DNA from 4 places in the Bradyrhizobium xenonodulans genome. Region 4 is predicted to be linked to each of the others. Evidence: predicted binding sites of a transcription regulator. Region 4 holds the regulator's gene; each other region holds the start of a gene.

The links. The regulator PhoB, encoded in region 4, activates phosphate uptake and scavenging genes when phosphate is short. The targets are predictions, from matches to a motif close to TGTCATNNANCTGTCAT.
Region 1: I3J27_RS01890 (DUF2794 domain-containing protein) is a predicted target of PhoB. The motif match lies at 1,635-1,651, and genes of this name have one in related genera.
Region 2: I3J27_RS09385 (alkaline phosphatase D family protein) is a predicted target of PhoB. The motif match lies at 1,466-1,482, and genes of this name have one in related genera.
Region 3: I3J27_RS36785 (toxic anion resistance protein) is a predicted target of PhoB. The motif match lies at 1,907-1,923, and genes of this name have one in related genera.

What each region holds. Positions count from the first base shown of each region.
Region 1 covers NZ_CP089391.1:388,666-391,843, forward strand. The annotation lists gene acnA (aconitate hydratase AcnA) at 1-138, shown strand, start outside; gene I3J27_RS01885 (DUF1223 domain-containing protein) at 358-1,134, shown strand; gene I3J27_RS01890 (DUF2794 domain-containing protein) at 1,715-2,086, shown strand; gene I3J27_RS01895 (GNAT family N-acetyltransferase) at 2,197-2,727, opposite strand; gene I3J27_RS01900 (Bax inhibitor-1/YccA family protein) at 2,947-3,178, opposite strand, start outside.
Region 2 covers NZ_CP089391.1:1,990,057-1,993,234, reverse strand. The annotation lists gene I3J27_RS09385 (alkaline phosphatase D family protein) at 1-1,377, opposite strand, end outside; gene I3J27_RS09380 (hypothetical protein) at 1,559-1,978, opposite strand; gene I3J27_RS09375 (NAD(P)H-dependent flavin oxidoreductase) at 2,087-3,088, opposite strand; gene I3J27_RS09370 (SDR family oxidoreductase) at 3,152-3,178, opposite strand, start outside.
Region 3 covers NZ_CP089391.1:7,787,541-7,790,718, reverse strand. The annotation lists gene I3J27_RS36790 (substrate-binding domain-containing protein) at 1-712, opposite strand, end outside; gene I3J27_RS36785 (toxic anion resistance protein) at 778-1,839, opposite strand; gene I3J27_RS36780 (tannase/feruloyl esterase family alpha/beta hydrolase) at 2,142-3,178, shown strand, end outside.
Region 4 covers NZ_CP089391.1:7,938,331-7,941,508, reverse strand. The annotation lists gene pstB (phosphate ABC transporter ATP-binding protein PstB) at 1-517, shown strand, start outside; gene phoU (phosphate signaling complex protein PhoU) at 529-1,245, shown strand; gene phoB (phosphate regulon transcriptional regulator PhoB) at 1,268-1,975, shown strand; gene I3J27_RS37535 (GcrA family cell cycle regulator) at 2,078-2,590, opposite strand; gene I3J27_RS37530 (aspartate aminotransferase family protein) at 3,045-3,178, shown strand, end outside.

The DNA.
Region 1 (3,178 bases), 730 kb from region 4:
CTGATCGCGGAGATCGTGTCCGGCGACGGCTCGTTGCAGCGCGTTTCGCTGCTTTGCCGCATCGATACGCTCGACGAGCTCGATTACTACCGCAACGGCGGCATCCTGCACTACGTGCTGCGCAAGCTCGCGGCGTAAAGCGCGGATTTGTGAACATTGGCTCACTGCGAAGTGAGTAGAAGGTTAAACGAAGGCGGCCTATCAAAAGGCCGCCTTCGCGCGTTTGCGGCACGCTTCAGATGGCCCCATCAGGCGGAAACCCGTCTCCGATGGTCTAATGTGCCGCGCCCCGTAAGACTACGGTGACCATCAGGCGATAAGCTTTCCCCCAACGAGTGACGATGTGTGACGTTAGACATGACTGGAATGATGGCTTCTAATCTGGTTACGCGCTGGTCCGGTGCACTCTGGTCGGGGGCACTCGGCATCTGTGCCATCGTCGCCGTCATCCGCCCCGCCCACGCCGATCCCCGCGCCGTTGTCGAATTGTTTACCTCGCAGGGCTGCTCGTCCTGCCCGCCCGCCGACCAGATCATCGGCGATCTCTCCAAGGATCCCTCGATCATCGCGCTGAGCATGCCGATCGACTATTGGGATTATCTCGGCTGGAAGGACACGCTGGCGGATTCGCGCTTCTCCGCACGGCAGCGTGCCTATTCGCGCATGCGTGGCGATCGCGAAGTCTACACGCCGCAGGTCGTGGTCAACGGCTCCACCCATGTCATCGGCAGCGACCGGACCGGCATCGAGAATGCGATCGGCAAGACCGACCGGGGCGTCGGCGTGATGAGCGTGCCGGTGACGATGTCGCTCTCGGGCAAGCAGATCAACGTCTCGGTGGCCGCGAGCAAGGAGCCGGCGGTCTCGCACGGCGAGGTCTGGATCTGTTCGGTCGCCAGATCGGTGCCGATCGCGATCAGCCGCGGCGAAAATCGCGGACAGCAGGTCACCTATCACAACGTCGTGCGCAACCTGCTCAAGGTCGGCGACTGGACCGGCCGTCCGGAGAGCTGGACCGTGCCGATCGAGAACCTCACGCGCGACGGCGTCGACGGCGCGGTGGTCTATGTCCAGGACGGCAGCCGAGAGAAGCCGGGTGCGATGCTCGGCGCGGCGTATACGTCGCTGCACTGATCCGAATTTCTCTCTTGCTTCGTACTCTCAATCCTCATGGTGAGGAGGCGCGCCAGCGCCGTCTCGAACCATGCAGGCCCGGCTGGCGCAGCGTGGCCTCGATCCTTCGAGACGCCGCTTCGCGGCTCCTCAGGATGAGGGGAGGGAATTTTTGCGCGGAGGTTCGGAAAAAGCGGGTCGCGCCGGAAACATCCCGACACAAACAAAAAAGGACCAACTCGCGTTGGCCCTCCTTGTCGCGCGTACAGACCCGATCCTGTTCGACCCCGGGGGGCTGGGGGCTGAGGAATCCGGAACCGAAAGGACCGGGTCAACGCACACAGGTCTTTTCGCAATGCAGGGCGGCGGGCGCTTGGCGGAAAAGCGGCGATCCTGTGATTCCTGCTAACGATCCCGTGACGGTTTGCCGCGACAGAGTTCCACTATTGCGTGTGCCCTGATTCGCAGCCGATTCGATCGGTTGAGTGGAAGAGGCTCTTGCGATGGGGGACGGTTGGCGCAATCATGCAACTGTCATGATCCGCGGTTCCGGGGACGGTCTTCGCGGACGCGGTCATGCTGATGCGACAGGAGGCGCTCCATGAGTGTGATGTCGGAGGATGCCGATCCGAGCGGGCAGCGCGCGGCGGCGCATCCCGTCGCTGCGAACGCCCAACCGAACCGGGTGACGTTCAACCGGCTCGAGCTGCATCGCATCCTCAATCTCTATGGCCGCATGGTCGCGGACGGCGAGTGGCGCGACTATGCCATCGACTTCCTCAAGGACCGCGCCGTGTTCTCGGTCTTCCGCCGCGCGTCGGAAGTGCCGATCTATCGCATCGAGAAGGATCCGCGCCTCGCGCGCAAGCAGGGCATGTACAGCGTGATCTCGGCGACCGGCCTGATCCTGCGCCGCGGCCACGAGCTCGAGCGCGTGCTGCTGGTGATCGATCGCAAGCTGGCGGTGGTGTAGCGCCACGAACGGTGCCGTAGAGTGGGCAAAGGCGCGCAGCGCCGTGCCCACCATCTCTCCTCAATCGCCGCGCTTGGTGGGCATGCTTCGCTTTGCCCACCCTACGAGACCTATTTTGTTGGTACCGTGCTCGCGCCTTCGCCGAGGTCGCGCTGCATCATCACCGTGTCCAGCCAGCGGCCGAATTTCAGCCCGACGCTGGGATGCGTGCCGATCATCTTGAAGCCGCCCCGCGTGTGCACGCCGATCGAGCCGGCATTGGCGGAATCGCCGATCACCGCGATCATCTGGCGGAAGCCGCGCGCCTCGCATTCGGTGATCAGCCGCTCCAGCAGCAACGAGCCGACGCCGCGGCGATGGAAGGAGGGGTCGAGATAGATCGAGTTCTCGACCGTGAAGCGGTAGGCCGGCCGCGGCCGGTAGGCGCCGGCATAGGCATAGCCGGCCACGCGTCCCTCGAGGATGGCGACGAAATAGGGATAGCCGCCGTCGACCAGCGCGCGATAACGGCGCGTCATTTCGGCGAGGTCGGGTGGCTCCAGCTCGAACGTCGCGGTGCCCTCGCGGACAGCCTGCTGGTAGATGGCGGTGATGGCGGGAAGGTCGGCCTCGGTGGTGGGCCTGATTTCAGGTGCGGACATGCGGGAAGATTAGAGCCTTCGCCCGGCCGCTGGAAGGGGCCTCGGCGTTGCCCTACCCGTCATTGTGAGCGCAGCGAAGCAATCCAGAAATGCATCTGCGGAGGGACTCTGGATTGCTTCGTCGCAAGAGCTCCTCGCAATGACGAGGAGAGGTCAAAGACCCAAACAAAAACCCCGGCCTTTCGGCCGGGGTTCGAGTCCGTTCTCTCATCCTGGCGCTTAGTCGCGCTGGCCGAGGAGCTGCAGCAGCAGCGTGAACAGGTTGATGAAGTTCAGGTACAGCGACAGCGCGCCGGTGATGGCCGCACGCTCTGCGATGTCACCGCCGGCCGAAGCGTAGCCGTAGATGTAGTCGTTCTTCAGCCGCTGCGTATCCCAGGCGGTGAGGCCCGCGAACACCAGCACGCCGACCACCGACACGATGAACTGGAGCAAGGAGCTCGCCAGGAAC
Region 2 (3,178 bases), 2.3 Mb from region 4:
GCCGCTCTGGTACATCGCGACCGGGCCAAAGGTATTGTCGAGCTCGCCCGGCCCCCAGCTGCCGGCATGCAGCGGGCCGGAGACGAACTCCCAGAACGGCTCGAAATCCTGAAACTGCGCCTTGCTCGGATCATAATAGTGCGCGGCGGTGTAGTGCATATCTGCGGTGAGCCAGACGATGTTGCGGATGCCGGCGCGCTTGATGGAGGCCAGGAGATCGGCGATCTCATGCTCGCGCCGGTCGGGCGCGCCATTGCCGAGCGCGACGGCATCGAGACTGACGAGGCCGATCGGCAGGTCGGCCGCGATCACCTTCCAGGTCGCGCGCGACGCTGCAAGCTCGCGCTTTAGCCAGGCGAGCTGCTCGGCGCCGAGAATCCAGCCGCGGTGATCGTCGCCCTTGTTCCAACTGTCATCGCGAAAACTGCGCATGTCGATCATGAAGACGTCGAGCAGCGGACCGTAGGCGATCTTGCGATAGACCCGGCCCTGGCGCGCGCCGAGATCGCGGATCGGCATGAAGTCGAAGAAGGCGCGGCGGGCGCGCGCGACCAGGCGCGGGGTGCCGTCGTCCTCATAACCGGCCGCGTCATAGCTGCCGGTCGGCGACCAATCGTTGGTGACCTCGTGGTCGTCCCACTGCGCGAGCATCGGCACCTCGGCGTGGAAGGCGCGAAAATGCTCGTCGAGATGATTGTATTTGTAGTTGCCGCGGAATTGCGCCAGCGTGTGCGCGACCTCGGCTTTTTCCTCGGTCACCAGATTGCGCCAGGTCTCGCCGTTCGGCAGCTTCTGTTCGGAAGGGATGGTGCAGTCGGCGTAGATGTGATCGCCGGAGTGGATGAAGAAATCCGGGCGATTGTCGAGCATGGTGCGATAGCTGCGATAGCCACCGCGCGCGATGTCGATGCCCCAGCCCTGCCCTGCGACGTCGCCGGACCACACGAACGAGATCGATCGGCCCGCGGCCGGTGGGGTGCGGAAATGACCGGTGCGGCTTTCGCCGGCAATGCCCGTGGCGATGTCGTCGAAGCGCACGCGATAGAAGATGTCCTGCCCAGCCGGCAGATCGTTCAGCAGCAGTTTTGCGGTGAAGTCGGCATCGGGCAAGGCGTCGCGCGAAGCCGACGCAACGATGGTCTTGAAGCTCTCGACGGTCGAATACTCCACCTGCATCCGTGCGGGCCGGTCGGCGCGGGCCCAGATCACGGCAGAGCCGTCTGAGACGTCACCGGACTGGATGCCGCCCGCGATCTGCGGACGATCGGCGGCACGGCTGAGCGATGGCTTTGCTAGCGCGGCAACAGCGAGGCTGGAGGTCGAGCGGACCAGGAACTGCCGCCGGGTCCATGCGCGCGAGGCGCGGGGCGATGCCATTCAGGAAACCTTCGTCGAATCGCGACGGAAGGTGCCTGCGTCGTTTGACTCCCGGCTTACGGTTTCTTGACCCCGGGTCTACGGTTTTACGACGTGCGGATGACGTGCGCGGCTGCAGCGGATGCGAACGGTGCACCACCTCGCCCCGCTTGCGGGGAGAGGCGAAGAGAGTGCTGCGCCTCTAGCGCTGCCAGTTGCAGATGCCGCCGGAGCGGCAGGGCCAGGTCTGGATGCGGGTATCTCTCGCCTGCGCGTCGAGCGGATTGCCATGGCGATGGGTGAGCTTGGTGCGCGCTGCACCGCGCGGCTGCGTGCTCTTCGCACGCGCAACCTTCGGCTCGGCCGCGTGGACGCGTTCGGCGGCGACCTTCTTCGGCACGTCGACCGGCTCGGCGCGGGCCTGCGCCTCGTTGCCGCCCTTCGCCTCCAAAGCCACCGGCGCGAATTGCGTCTCGGGCCCGAGCCGCTTCGGCGACAGCACCGCCTTGGACAGATCGAGACTGAGATATTCGTCAGGCTTGTAGTCGTCGGCGCGCGCGATGCCGCCCCATGCGAGAACGAGGACGGCAGCAACAGCAAAATGAACGCTCTTCAGGACCACGGACGCCTCCTGAAATTGATTATTTAAGGAGTAATTTATCCCTATTTAGGAGGCGTCGGGCGCAATTCCAGCGGTCAAGTGCCGCATTGGTTAAGAAGTTTGGCGGTGTCAGGCGACCTTTTTCGCCATCGCCGTTCCATCCAGGAACCCCATCAACCGGCTTCGGATGATCTGGTCCGCCTCGGACATGATGCGATCGACGAGTTCCTTGCAGGAGGGGATATCGTGGATGAGGCCGGCGACCATGCCGCAGCTCCAGGCGCCCGCGTCCATCTGCCCCTCCAGCATGATCCTGGGATAGACGCCTGCGACCTGGTCGTGGATGTCGTCGATCTTCAGCTTGTCGCCCTTCTCGCGTTCGATCTCGATGAGGCGATCGACATTGGCGTTCTTCAGCACGCGCTCGGTGTTGCGCAGGCTGCGCATGATCAGGCGGGTGTCGAGCTCGGTCGCCGCGACCAGTGCGTTCTTCACATTCTGATGGACGGGCGCTTCCTTGGTGGCGATGAAGCGCGTGCCCATGTTCATGCCGGCCGCGCCCAACGACAGCGCCGCGACGAGGCTGCGCCCATCAGCCATGCCGCCGGAGGCGACGAACGGGATCTTCAACTCCTCCGCGGCGCGCGGCAGCAGGATCATGTTGGGAATGTCGTCTTCGCCGGGATGGCCGCCGCACTCGAAGCCATCGACGCTGACGGCGTCGCAGCCGATACGCTCGGCCTTCAGCGAATGACGCACCGAGGTGCACTTATGGATGACCTTGATGCCGGCGGCTTTCAGCGCGGGCATGTAGACTTCCGGGCTGCGGCCCGCGGTCTCCACCGCCTTGATGCCGCCTTCGACGATGGCCGCGATGTATTCCGGATAGGGCGGCGCCGCGAATGTCGGCAGGAAGGTGAGGTTCACACCGAACGGCTTGTCGGTCATGTCGCGGCAGCGCGCGATCTCCTTGGCGAGCAATTCCGGCGTCTTCTGCGTGAGGCCCGTGATGATGCCGAGCCCGCCGGCATTGGAGACGGCCGCGGCCAGCTCGGCAAAGCCGACGAAATGCATGCCGCCCTGGATGATCGGGTGCTCGATGCCGAACAGTTCGGTGATCGCGGTCTTCACTTAAAGTACCTCCCGGAATTTTGCTTGGGTTGGGTTCAGTCTAGCCGGACTTTTGCGCCGCGGTCACCATTTCTCTCCGAAGGGGCGGAT
Region 3 (3,178 bases), 150 kb from region 4:
GCTTGTCGTTGGTTTCCTTGATGACGGCTTCGTAATTCCAGATCGCCTGGTAATGTGCGCCGCTGCGCTCGCCGTCGCGGTAGAGGTCGGCGAGCCAGCCGCTGGAGCCCGCGCTGCGCTCGACGCCTTTCAGCAATCCCCGCGCCGTCGCCAGCACCTCGGGCTTGTCGAGATCGCCGGCCTCGATCAGGTCGGGCTTGCCGATGCCGGCCGCCAGCATCGCAAGATAGGCGGCCGCGCCCGAATTGGACTGCGTCGCCGACGTCATCAGGAATTTCAGCTTGCCGCCCTCGACGGCCGCGAGGATGTCCTTGGCGGTTACCTTGGCGCCGATCCAGCCGAGCTCCTGCGCCTTGGAGCGGCGCACGCCGAGAATGACCGGCATCTGCACGATCGACTTGACCATCTTCACGCGCCGCGTCGTGTCGAACATGTCGATCCAGATCGAGGCGGCCGGCCACACCGCGTCGGCGCCGGGATCGCCGGCTTTCAGCGCCAGGGCGATGTCGAGCGAGCCCTGATAGCGCATGGTGCAGGTCGCGTTGCGCGACTTGCAGAACTCCTGCACCAGCGGCTCGAGGATGTCGTTCTCCGAACCCGACAGAATGGTGAATTGCGGCCCGGGCCCGCCGCAGCCCGACAGCAGCGCGGCCATCAGCGGCACTGCCGCGAGCAGCGCCAGCGGGCGCCGCAGGAAACGGAAAGTCCTCATGCGCGAGCCTTCATGCGGCAGCCCTTATGCAGAAGCTTCATCGAGAAACCGTTACAAAGTACGCATCAAGGCGCAGCCTTGGATATCGCGGTCTTCAACTCGTCCGTCAGCTCCGCCATCCGGTGCTCGATCTCGGCGCGCTTGGTGCGGCCCTGCTCCTGCACATTGAGCACGCCGGCGATGGTGTCGATCAGATCCCGGTTGGTCTTCTCCAGCGTCTGGATATCGACGATGCCGCGCTGCGACTGCTTCTCGATCTCGATCGCCTGGGTCTTCATCATCTCGGAAGCCTGGCGTATCATCTCGTTGGTCGCGTCGGTGACCGTCTTCTGCAGCTCCAGCGCCGACTTCTGCCGGTTCAGGCCGAGCAGCAGGATCATCTTCTGCTTCCATACGGGAATCGTCAGCTCGGTCGTGGCCTGCAAATTCTCGATCAGGGTCTCGTCGCCGGACTGGACGATGCGGATCTGCGGCAGCTGCTGGATGCCGATCTGGCGTGCCTGCTGAAGATAGAAGACGCGCTTCTCCAGCCGGTCGAGCGCCTGGACCGCATCCTGATAGGTCTGCGCGGCCAGCATCGCGTCGCTGCCCGCGCCTTGCGCCTTCGCAGCCCGCTCCATCTCGACGAGCTTGCCGCCGCGGAATTCCTCGGTGAACGCCTTGCCGGCGGCGATGTGCATATCGAGCTGGCCGAGCGCGCCCCGTGTCTGTTCATAGAGGTCGTCGAGCAGGGCGATGTCGCGGCGCAAGACCTCCTTGTTGCGGTCGAGCTCGACGCAGACGCGGTCGACCTGCGAGGCGACGTCGTTGAACTGCTCGGTGAAGCGGCGCAGCCGCGCCTCCGCCGACGAGAACAGGCGGGTGAGAAAACCCTTGTCCTTGAGGTCGGCGGGATCGAGCCCGCGGGCCTTGCCGAGGATGTCCGTCAAGAGCTTGCCGGTGGCGCCGAGCTCGCGGTTCTGGGTCTGGGCGAGAATGCGGTCGGCGAACTCGACCACCGAGCGCTGGGCCCGCTCGCCGAACGTGACCAGGCGCGAGCGATCCGAAATGTCGATCTCGGACTTGATGCGCGCGACCGCCGATGCGTCGGTCGGCAGGGCCGGGACATTGATGATTTCGTTCACCATTCGCTCCTTGGTTCTTGCCGGCGCAGGATAGCATGCCCCGCCGCTCAGGCAGGAAAGCCCGGCTCATCTGACAGATTGATGACAGCCTGTGGACTTGGTCGGCCGACGGGCCGTCCGCGTTCGGCCGTGGGACAAAATTTCACATTAAGTTCAATTCTTTACAGGGCGCGCGGCCTGCTGGATCCGGTGAGCCAGCCGCCAGGTTCGTGGTGGCGGTTGGTGCTGCCACGACGATTGACGGCAGGCGGTCAGTTGCATTGAATTGGTTGGCCTATCAGTTGAGCGATAACAAAGCAGTGGGGATGGAAACGATGGTGCGCAAGGTCGTGAAGCTGTGTGCGTGGCTTGTGGGTGCCGCGGCCGTGACGGGCGTAGGCGCCGCGTCGGCGGCAACGCTGGCGGAAGACGCGGATACGGTCTGCAAGGGGCTCATTGGCGGGGCCGACGCCGTGAAGATCGATTCCGCAGCCTTGCTGGCGCCATCGCAACTGGCGATCGCCGAACGCGGCCCGACGCCGTCGGGGCGCATCACGCCGGCCAATCCCGGCTTCTGCAAGGTGCTCGGCCATATCGATCCTGTCGATCCCAAGGCACCGCCGATCAAATTCCAGGTCAACCTGCCCGTCGAATGGAACGGCCGCTCGCTGCAATATGGCGGCGGTGGCTTCAACGGCGTGCTGATCACGGGACTTGCGCTGCCTCCCGCCTATCCCTTCGACAAGCCGTCGCCGCTTGCGCGCGGTTTCGTCACCTACGGCACCGATTCCGGTCACCAGACCAAGCAAGGCGAGCCGCCACAGGTCTTCGCGCTGAACGACGAAGCCTTCGAGAATTTCGCCCACCGCGCCTACAAGAAGGTGCGCGACGCCGCCGTCGCGCTGATGGAGCGCGCCTACGGCAAGAAACCGGAAAAAATGTACTTCATGGGCTCGTCTGAGGGCGGCCGCGAAGGCCTGACCATGGCGCAGCGCTACCCCGATGATTTCGACGGCATCTTCGCCCGCGTGCCCGTGATCAACTGGGTCGGCCTGCAGCATGCCGGTACCCGTTCGGGGCTGGTGACCATGGGTGAGGGCTGGATCAATCCGGCGCAGGTCAAGCTCGTGGGCGAGGCGGTGCGGGCGGCTTGCGACAAGGCCGACGGCTCCGACGATGCGCTGGTGCAGGATCCCGTCGCCTGCAAGGCGGCGTTCAAGGTCGAGACGCTGCGCTGTGCGGCGGGCCAGAGCGGCGATCAGTGCCTCACCGAGGCGCAGATCAAGGCCGTGAACACGCTGCACGCCACCTACACATTCCCCTTCGTGCTCGCCAACGGTCTCGACGACTATCCGGGCTGGGG
Region 4 (3,178 bases):
CAATCTGCTGCGCGCCCGCGTCGGCATGGTGTTCCAGAAGCCGACGCCGTTCCCGATGACGATCTACGAGAACATCGCCTTCGGCATCCGCCTCTATGAAAAGATCTCCAAGTCCGAGATGGACGGCCGGGTCGAGAAGGCGCTACGCGGCGGCGCGCTGTGGAACGAGGTCAAGGACAAGCTCAACGCCTCCGGCCTGTCGCTCTCCGGCGGCCAGCAGCAGCGCCTCTGCATCGCCCGCACCGTCGCGGTGCGGCCTGAAGTGATCCTGTTCGACGAGCCCTGCTCGGCACTCGACCCGATCTCGACCGCCAAGGTCGAGGAGCTGATCCAGGAGCTGTCCGAGAACTACACGATCGCGATCGTCACCCACAACATGCAGCAGGCGGCCCGCGTCTCCGACAAGACCGCCTTCATGTATCTCGGCGAGCTGATCGAGTTCGACGACACCAGCAAGATCTTCACGTCGCCGACCGACCGGCGCACGCAGGATTACATCACCGGCCGGTTCGGCTGAGGAGACGGGACATGGGTTCTGAACATACCGCAAAAGCCTTCGACACCGACCTCCAGGAACTCACTCGCCTGGTCGCGGAGATGGGCGGCATCGCCGAGCGCATGATCGTCGATTCCGTCGACGCGCTGATCCGCCGCGACGTCGCGCTCGGCCAGCGTGTCGTCGCCATCGACGCCGAGCTCGACGCGCTCCAGAAGAAGATCGAGGAGCGCGCCGTGCTGACCATCGCGCGCCGCCAGCCGATGGCGGTGGACTTGCGCGAAATCGTCGGCGCCATGCGCGTCGCGACCGATCTCGAGCGCATCGGCGACCTCGCCAAGAACATGGGCAAGCGCGTCGCGGCGCTGGAGACCGATTTCCATCCGCTCAAGCTGTTCCGCGGCCTCGAGCACATGACCGACCTCGTGCAGCAGCAGGTCAAGTCGGTGCTGGACGCCTATGCCGCGCACGATCTGCCGGCGGCGATGGCGGTGTGGAAGGGCGACGAGGAAGTCGACGCCATCTGCACCTCGCTGTTCCGCGAGCTCCTCACCTACATGATGGAGGATCCGCGCAACATCTCGTTCTGCATCCATCTGATGTTCTGCGCCAAGAACATCGAGCGTATCGGCGACCACGCCACCAACATCGCCGAGACCGTGTTCTACATGATCGAGGGCCAGGCGATCACCGACAAGCGGCCGAAGGGCGACATGACGACGTTCGCCACGACGGTCCCGAATACTTGAAGACTTAAGGAGCGACGACACCATGGGCGCACGCATTATGGTGGTTGAGGACGAGGAAGCTCTCACCGAGCTTCTCCGCTACAACCTCGAAGGCGACGGCTATGACGTCGAGACGGTGATGCGCGGCGACGACGCCGACACCCGCCTCAAGGAGCACATTCCCGATCTGATCGTGCTCGACTGGATGCTGCCGGGGCTCTCCGGCATCGAGCTGTGCCGGCGGCTTCGCACCCGTCCCGAGACCAAGCAGCTCCCGATCATCATGCTCACCGCGCGCGGCGAGGAGAGCGAGCGGGTGCGGGGACTTGCGACCGGCGCCGACGACTACATCGTCAAGCCGTTCTCGGTGCCTGAGCTGCTGGCGCGCGTGAAGGGCCTGCTGCGGCGCGCAAGCCCCGAGCGGCTCGCCACCGTTCTGGCCTACGGCGACATCGAGCTCGACCGCGACAAGCGCCGCGTGGCGCGCTCGGGCCGGCCGATCGATCTCGGCCCGACCGAATACCGCCTGCTGGAGTTCTTCCTGGAGCATCCGGGCCGCGTGTTCTCGCGCGAGCAACTGCTCGACAGCGTCTGGGGCCGCGACATCTACATCGACGAGCGCACCGTCGACGTACATATCGGCCGCCTGCGCAAGCTGCTCAATCTCGGCCGCGAGCAGGACCCGATCCGCACCGTCCGCGGCGCCGGTTACGCGCTGGACGACCGGTTTGCCAAGGCGGAGCAGACGTAAGGCCGGCTGCAAGCAGGCAAATAAAAAGCGCGCCGGGTGGCGCGCTTTTCTTTTTCTCGCTCGTCCTGGTTTGTGCCGGAACGATGTCGTCTGGTGCAGTGATCAGCGCGGACCCGGCTTCGGTGCCGCGCGGCGGCGATCGGCGGCCGGCTGATACGCAACCCGCGAGTGCTGGGCGCAATAGGGCAGGCCCGACAGCGCCTTGCCGCCGCAGAAGAAGAAATCCGGGCTCGAGGGATCGCCGACCGGCCAGTGGCAGGTCGCCTCGTTCAATTCCAGCAGCGACAGCCGCTGGCTCATCGGCACCACGTTGTCGTAGGTAACAGGTTCGGCCTCGACCTCGACCTCGAAGGCCTGCGCCAGCGCGGTGTTGCCGCGCGCGATCGGGCGGCTCACCCGCATCATGTGCTGCGCGGGACGCGCCTTGCGCGGCCGGGGCGCAGCAGACGAGGGGCTCTTGGCGCGGCCGGACAGACCGAGCCTGTGCACCTTGCCGATCACGGCGTTGCGGGTGACATTACCGAGCTCTGCCGCGATCTGGCTGGCCGACAATCCGGCCTCCCAGAGCTTCTTCAGTTGCTCGACGCGATCATCCGACCAGGTCAAAACCGTCATTGCACCCTTTCCTTCGCCGCGCGCCAGCCACCCTGGGGCTGCACTGCGAATGCCTAAGCCTCGAAAAACCCGTGCCGCCAGAATCCCTTAAGGCTCGCCGGGCACCGAGAGCCGCCCGAACGTTTACGCCGGTACATGAGGACTTAGAGATCAGAACTTCCGCACGAGATGTCGTATCTGACAAGCCAAACGCTACAATATGGCGTGACTCACGCGCAAGAGTCCGCCGACTCGCTTCCACATGTTCCGTGGCCAAAATCCCGCAAAATCGTCACCGCAAGACTACGGATTCAGCGTTTCGCGAGGCTTTCCGGCCGGCATTGACACCCGTCTTGCCAAGCATAAGATGCTCCCGCGTGCCGCCCTTAAAAGGCGGCACGTTTCGTTTTCCGGGCCGGTTGATGGTGCGTTGCGCAATGCACGCTCACGCCGTCCGCAACATCAAGTGACCGTCATGTCTAACAGCGCAGCACCGCATTTGCTCCCCGTTTTCGCCAGGTCCGACCTCGGTTTCGAGCGCGGCGAAGGCTGCTGGCTGATCGCGACCAATGGCGATCGCTATCTCGATTTCACCTCCGGCGTCGCAGT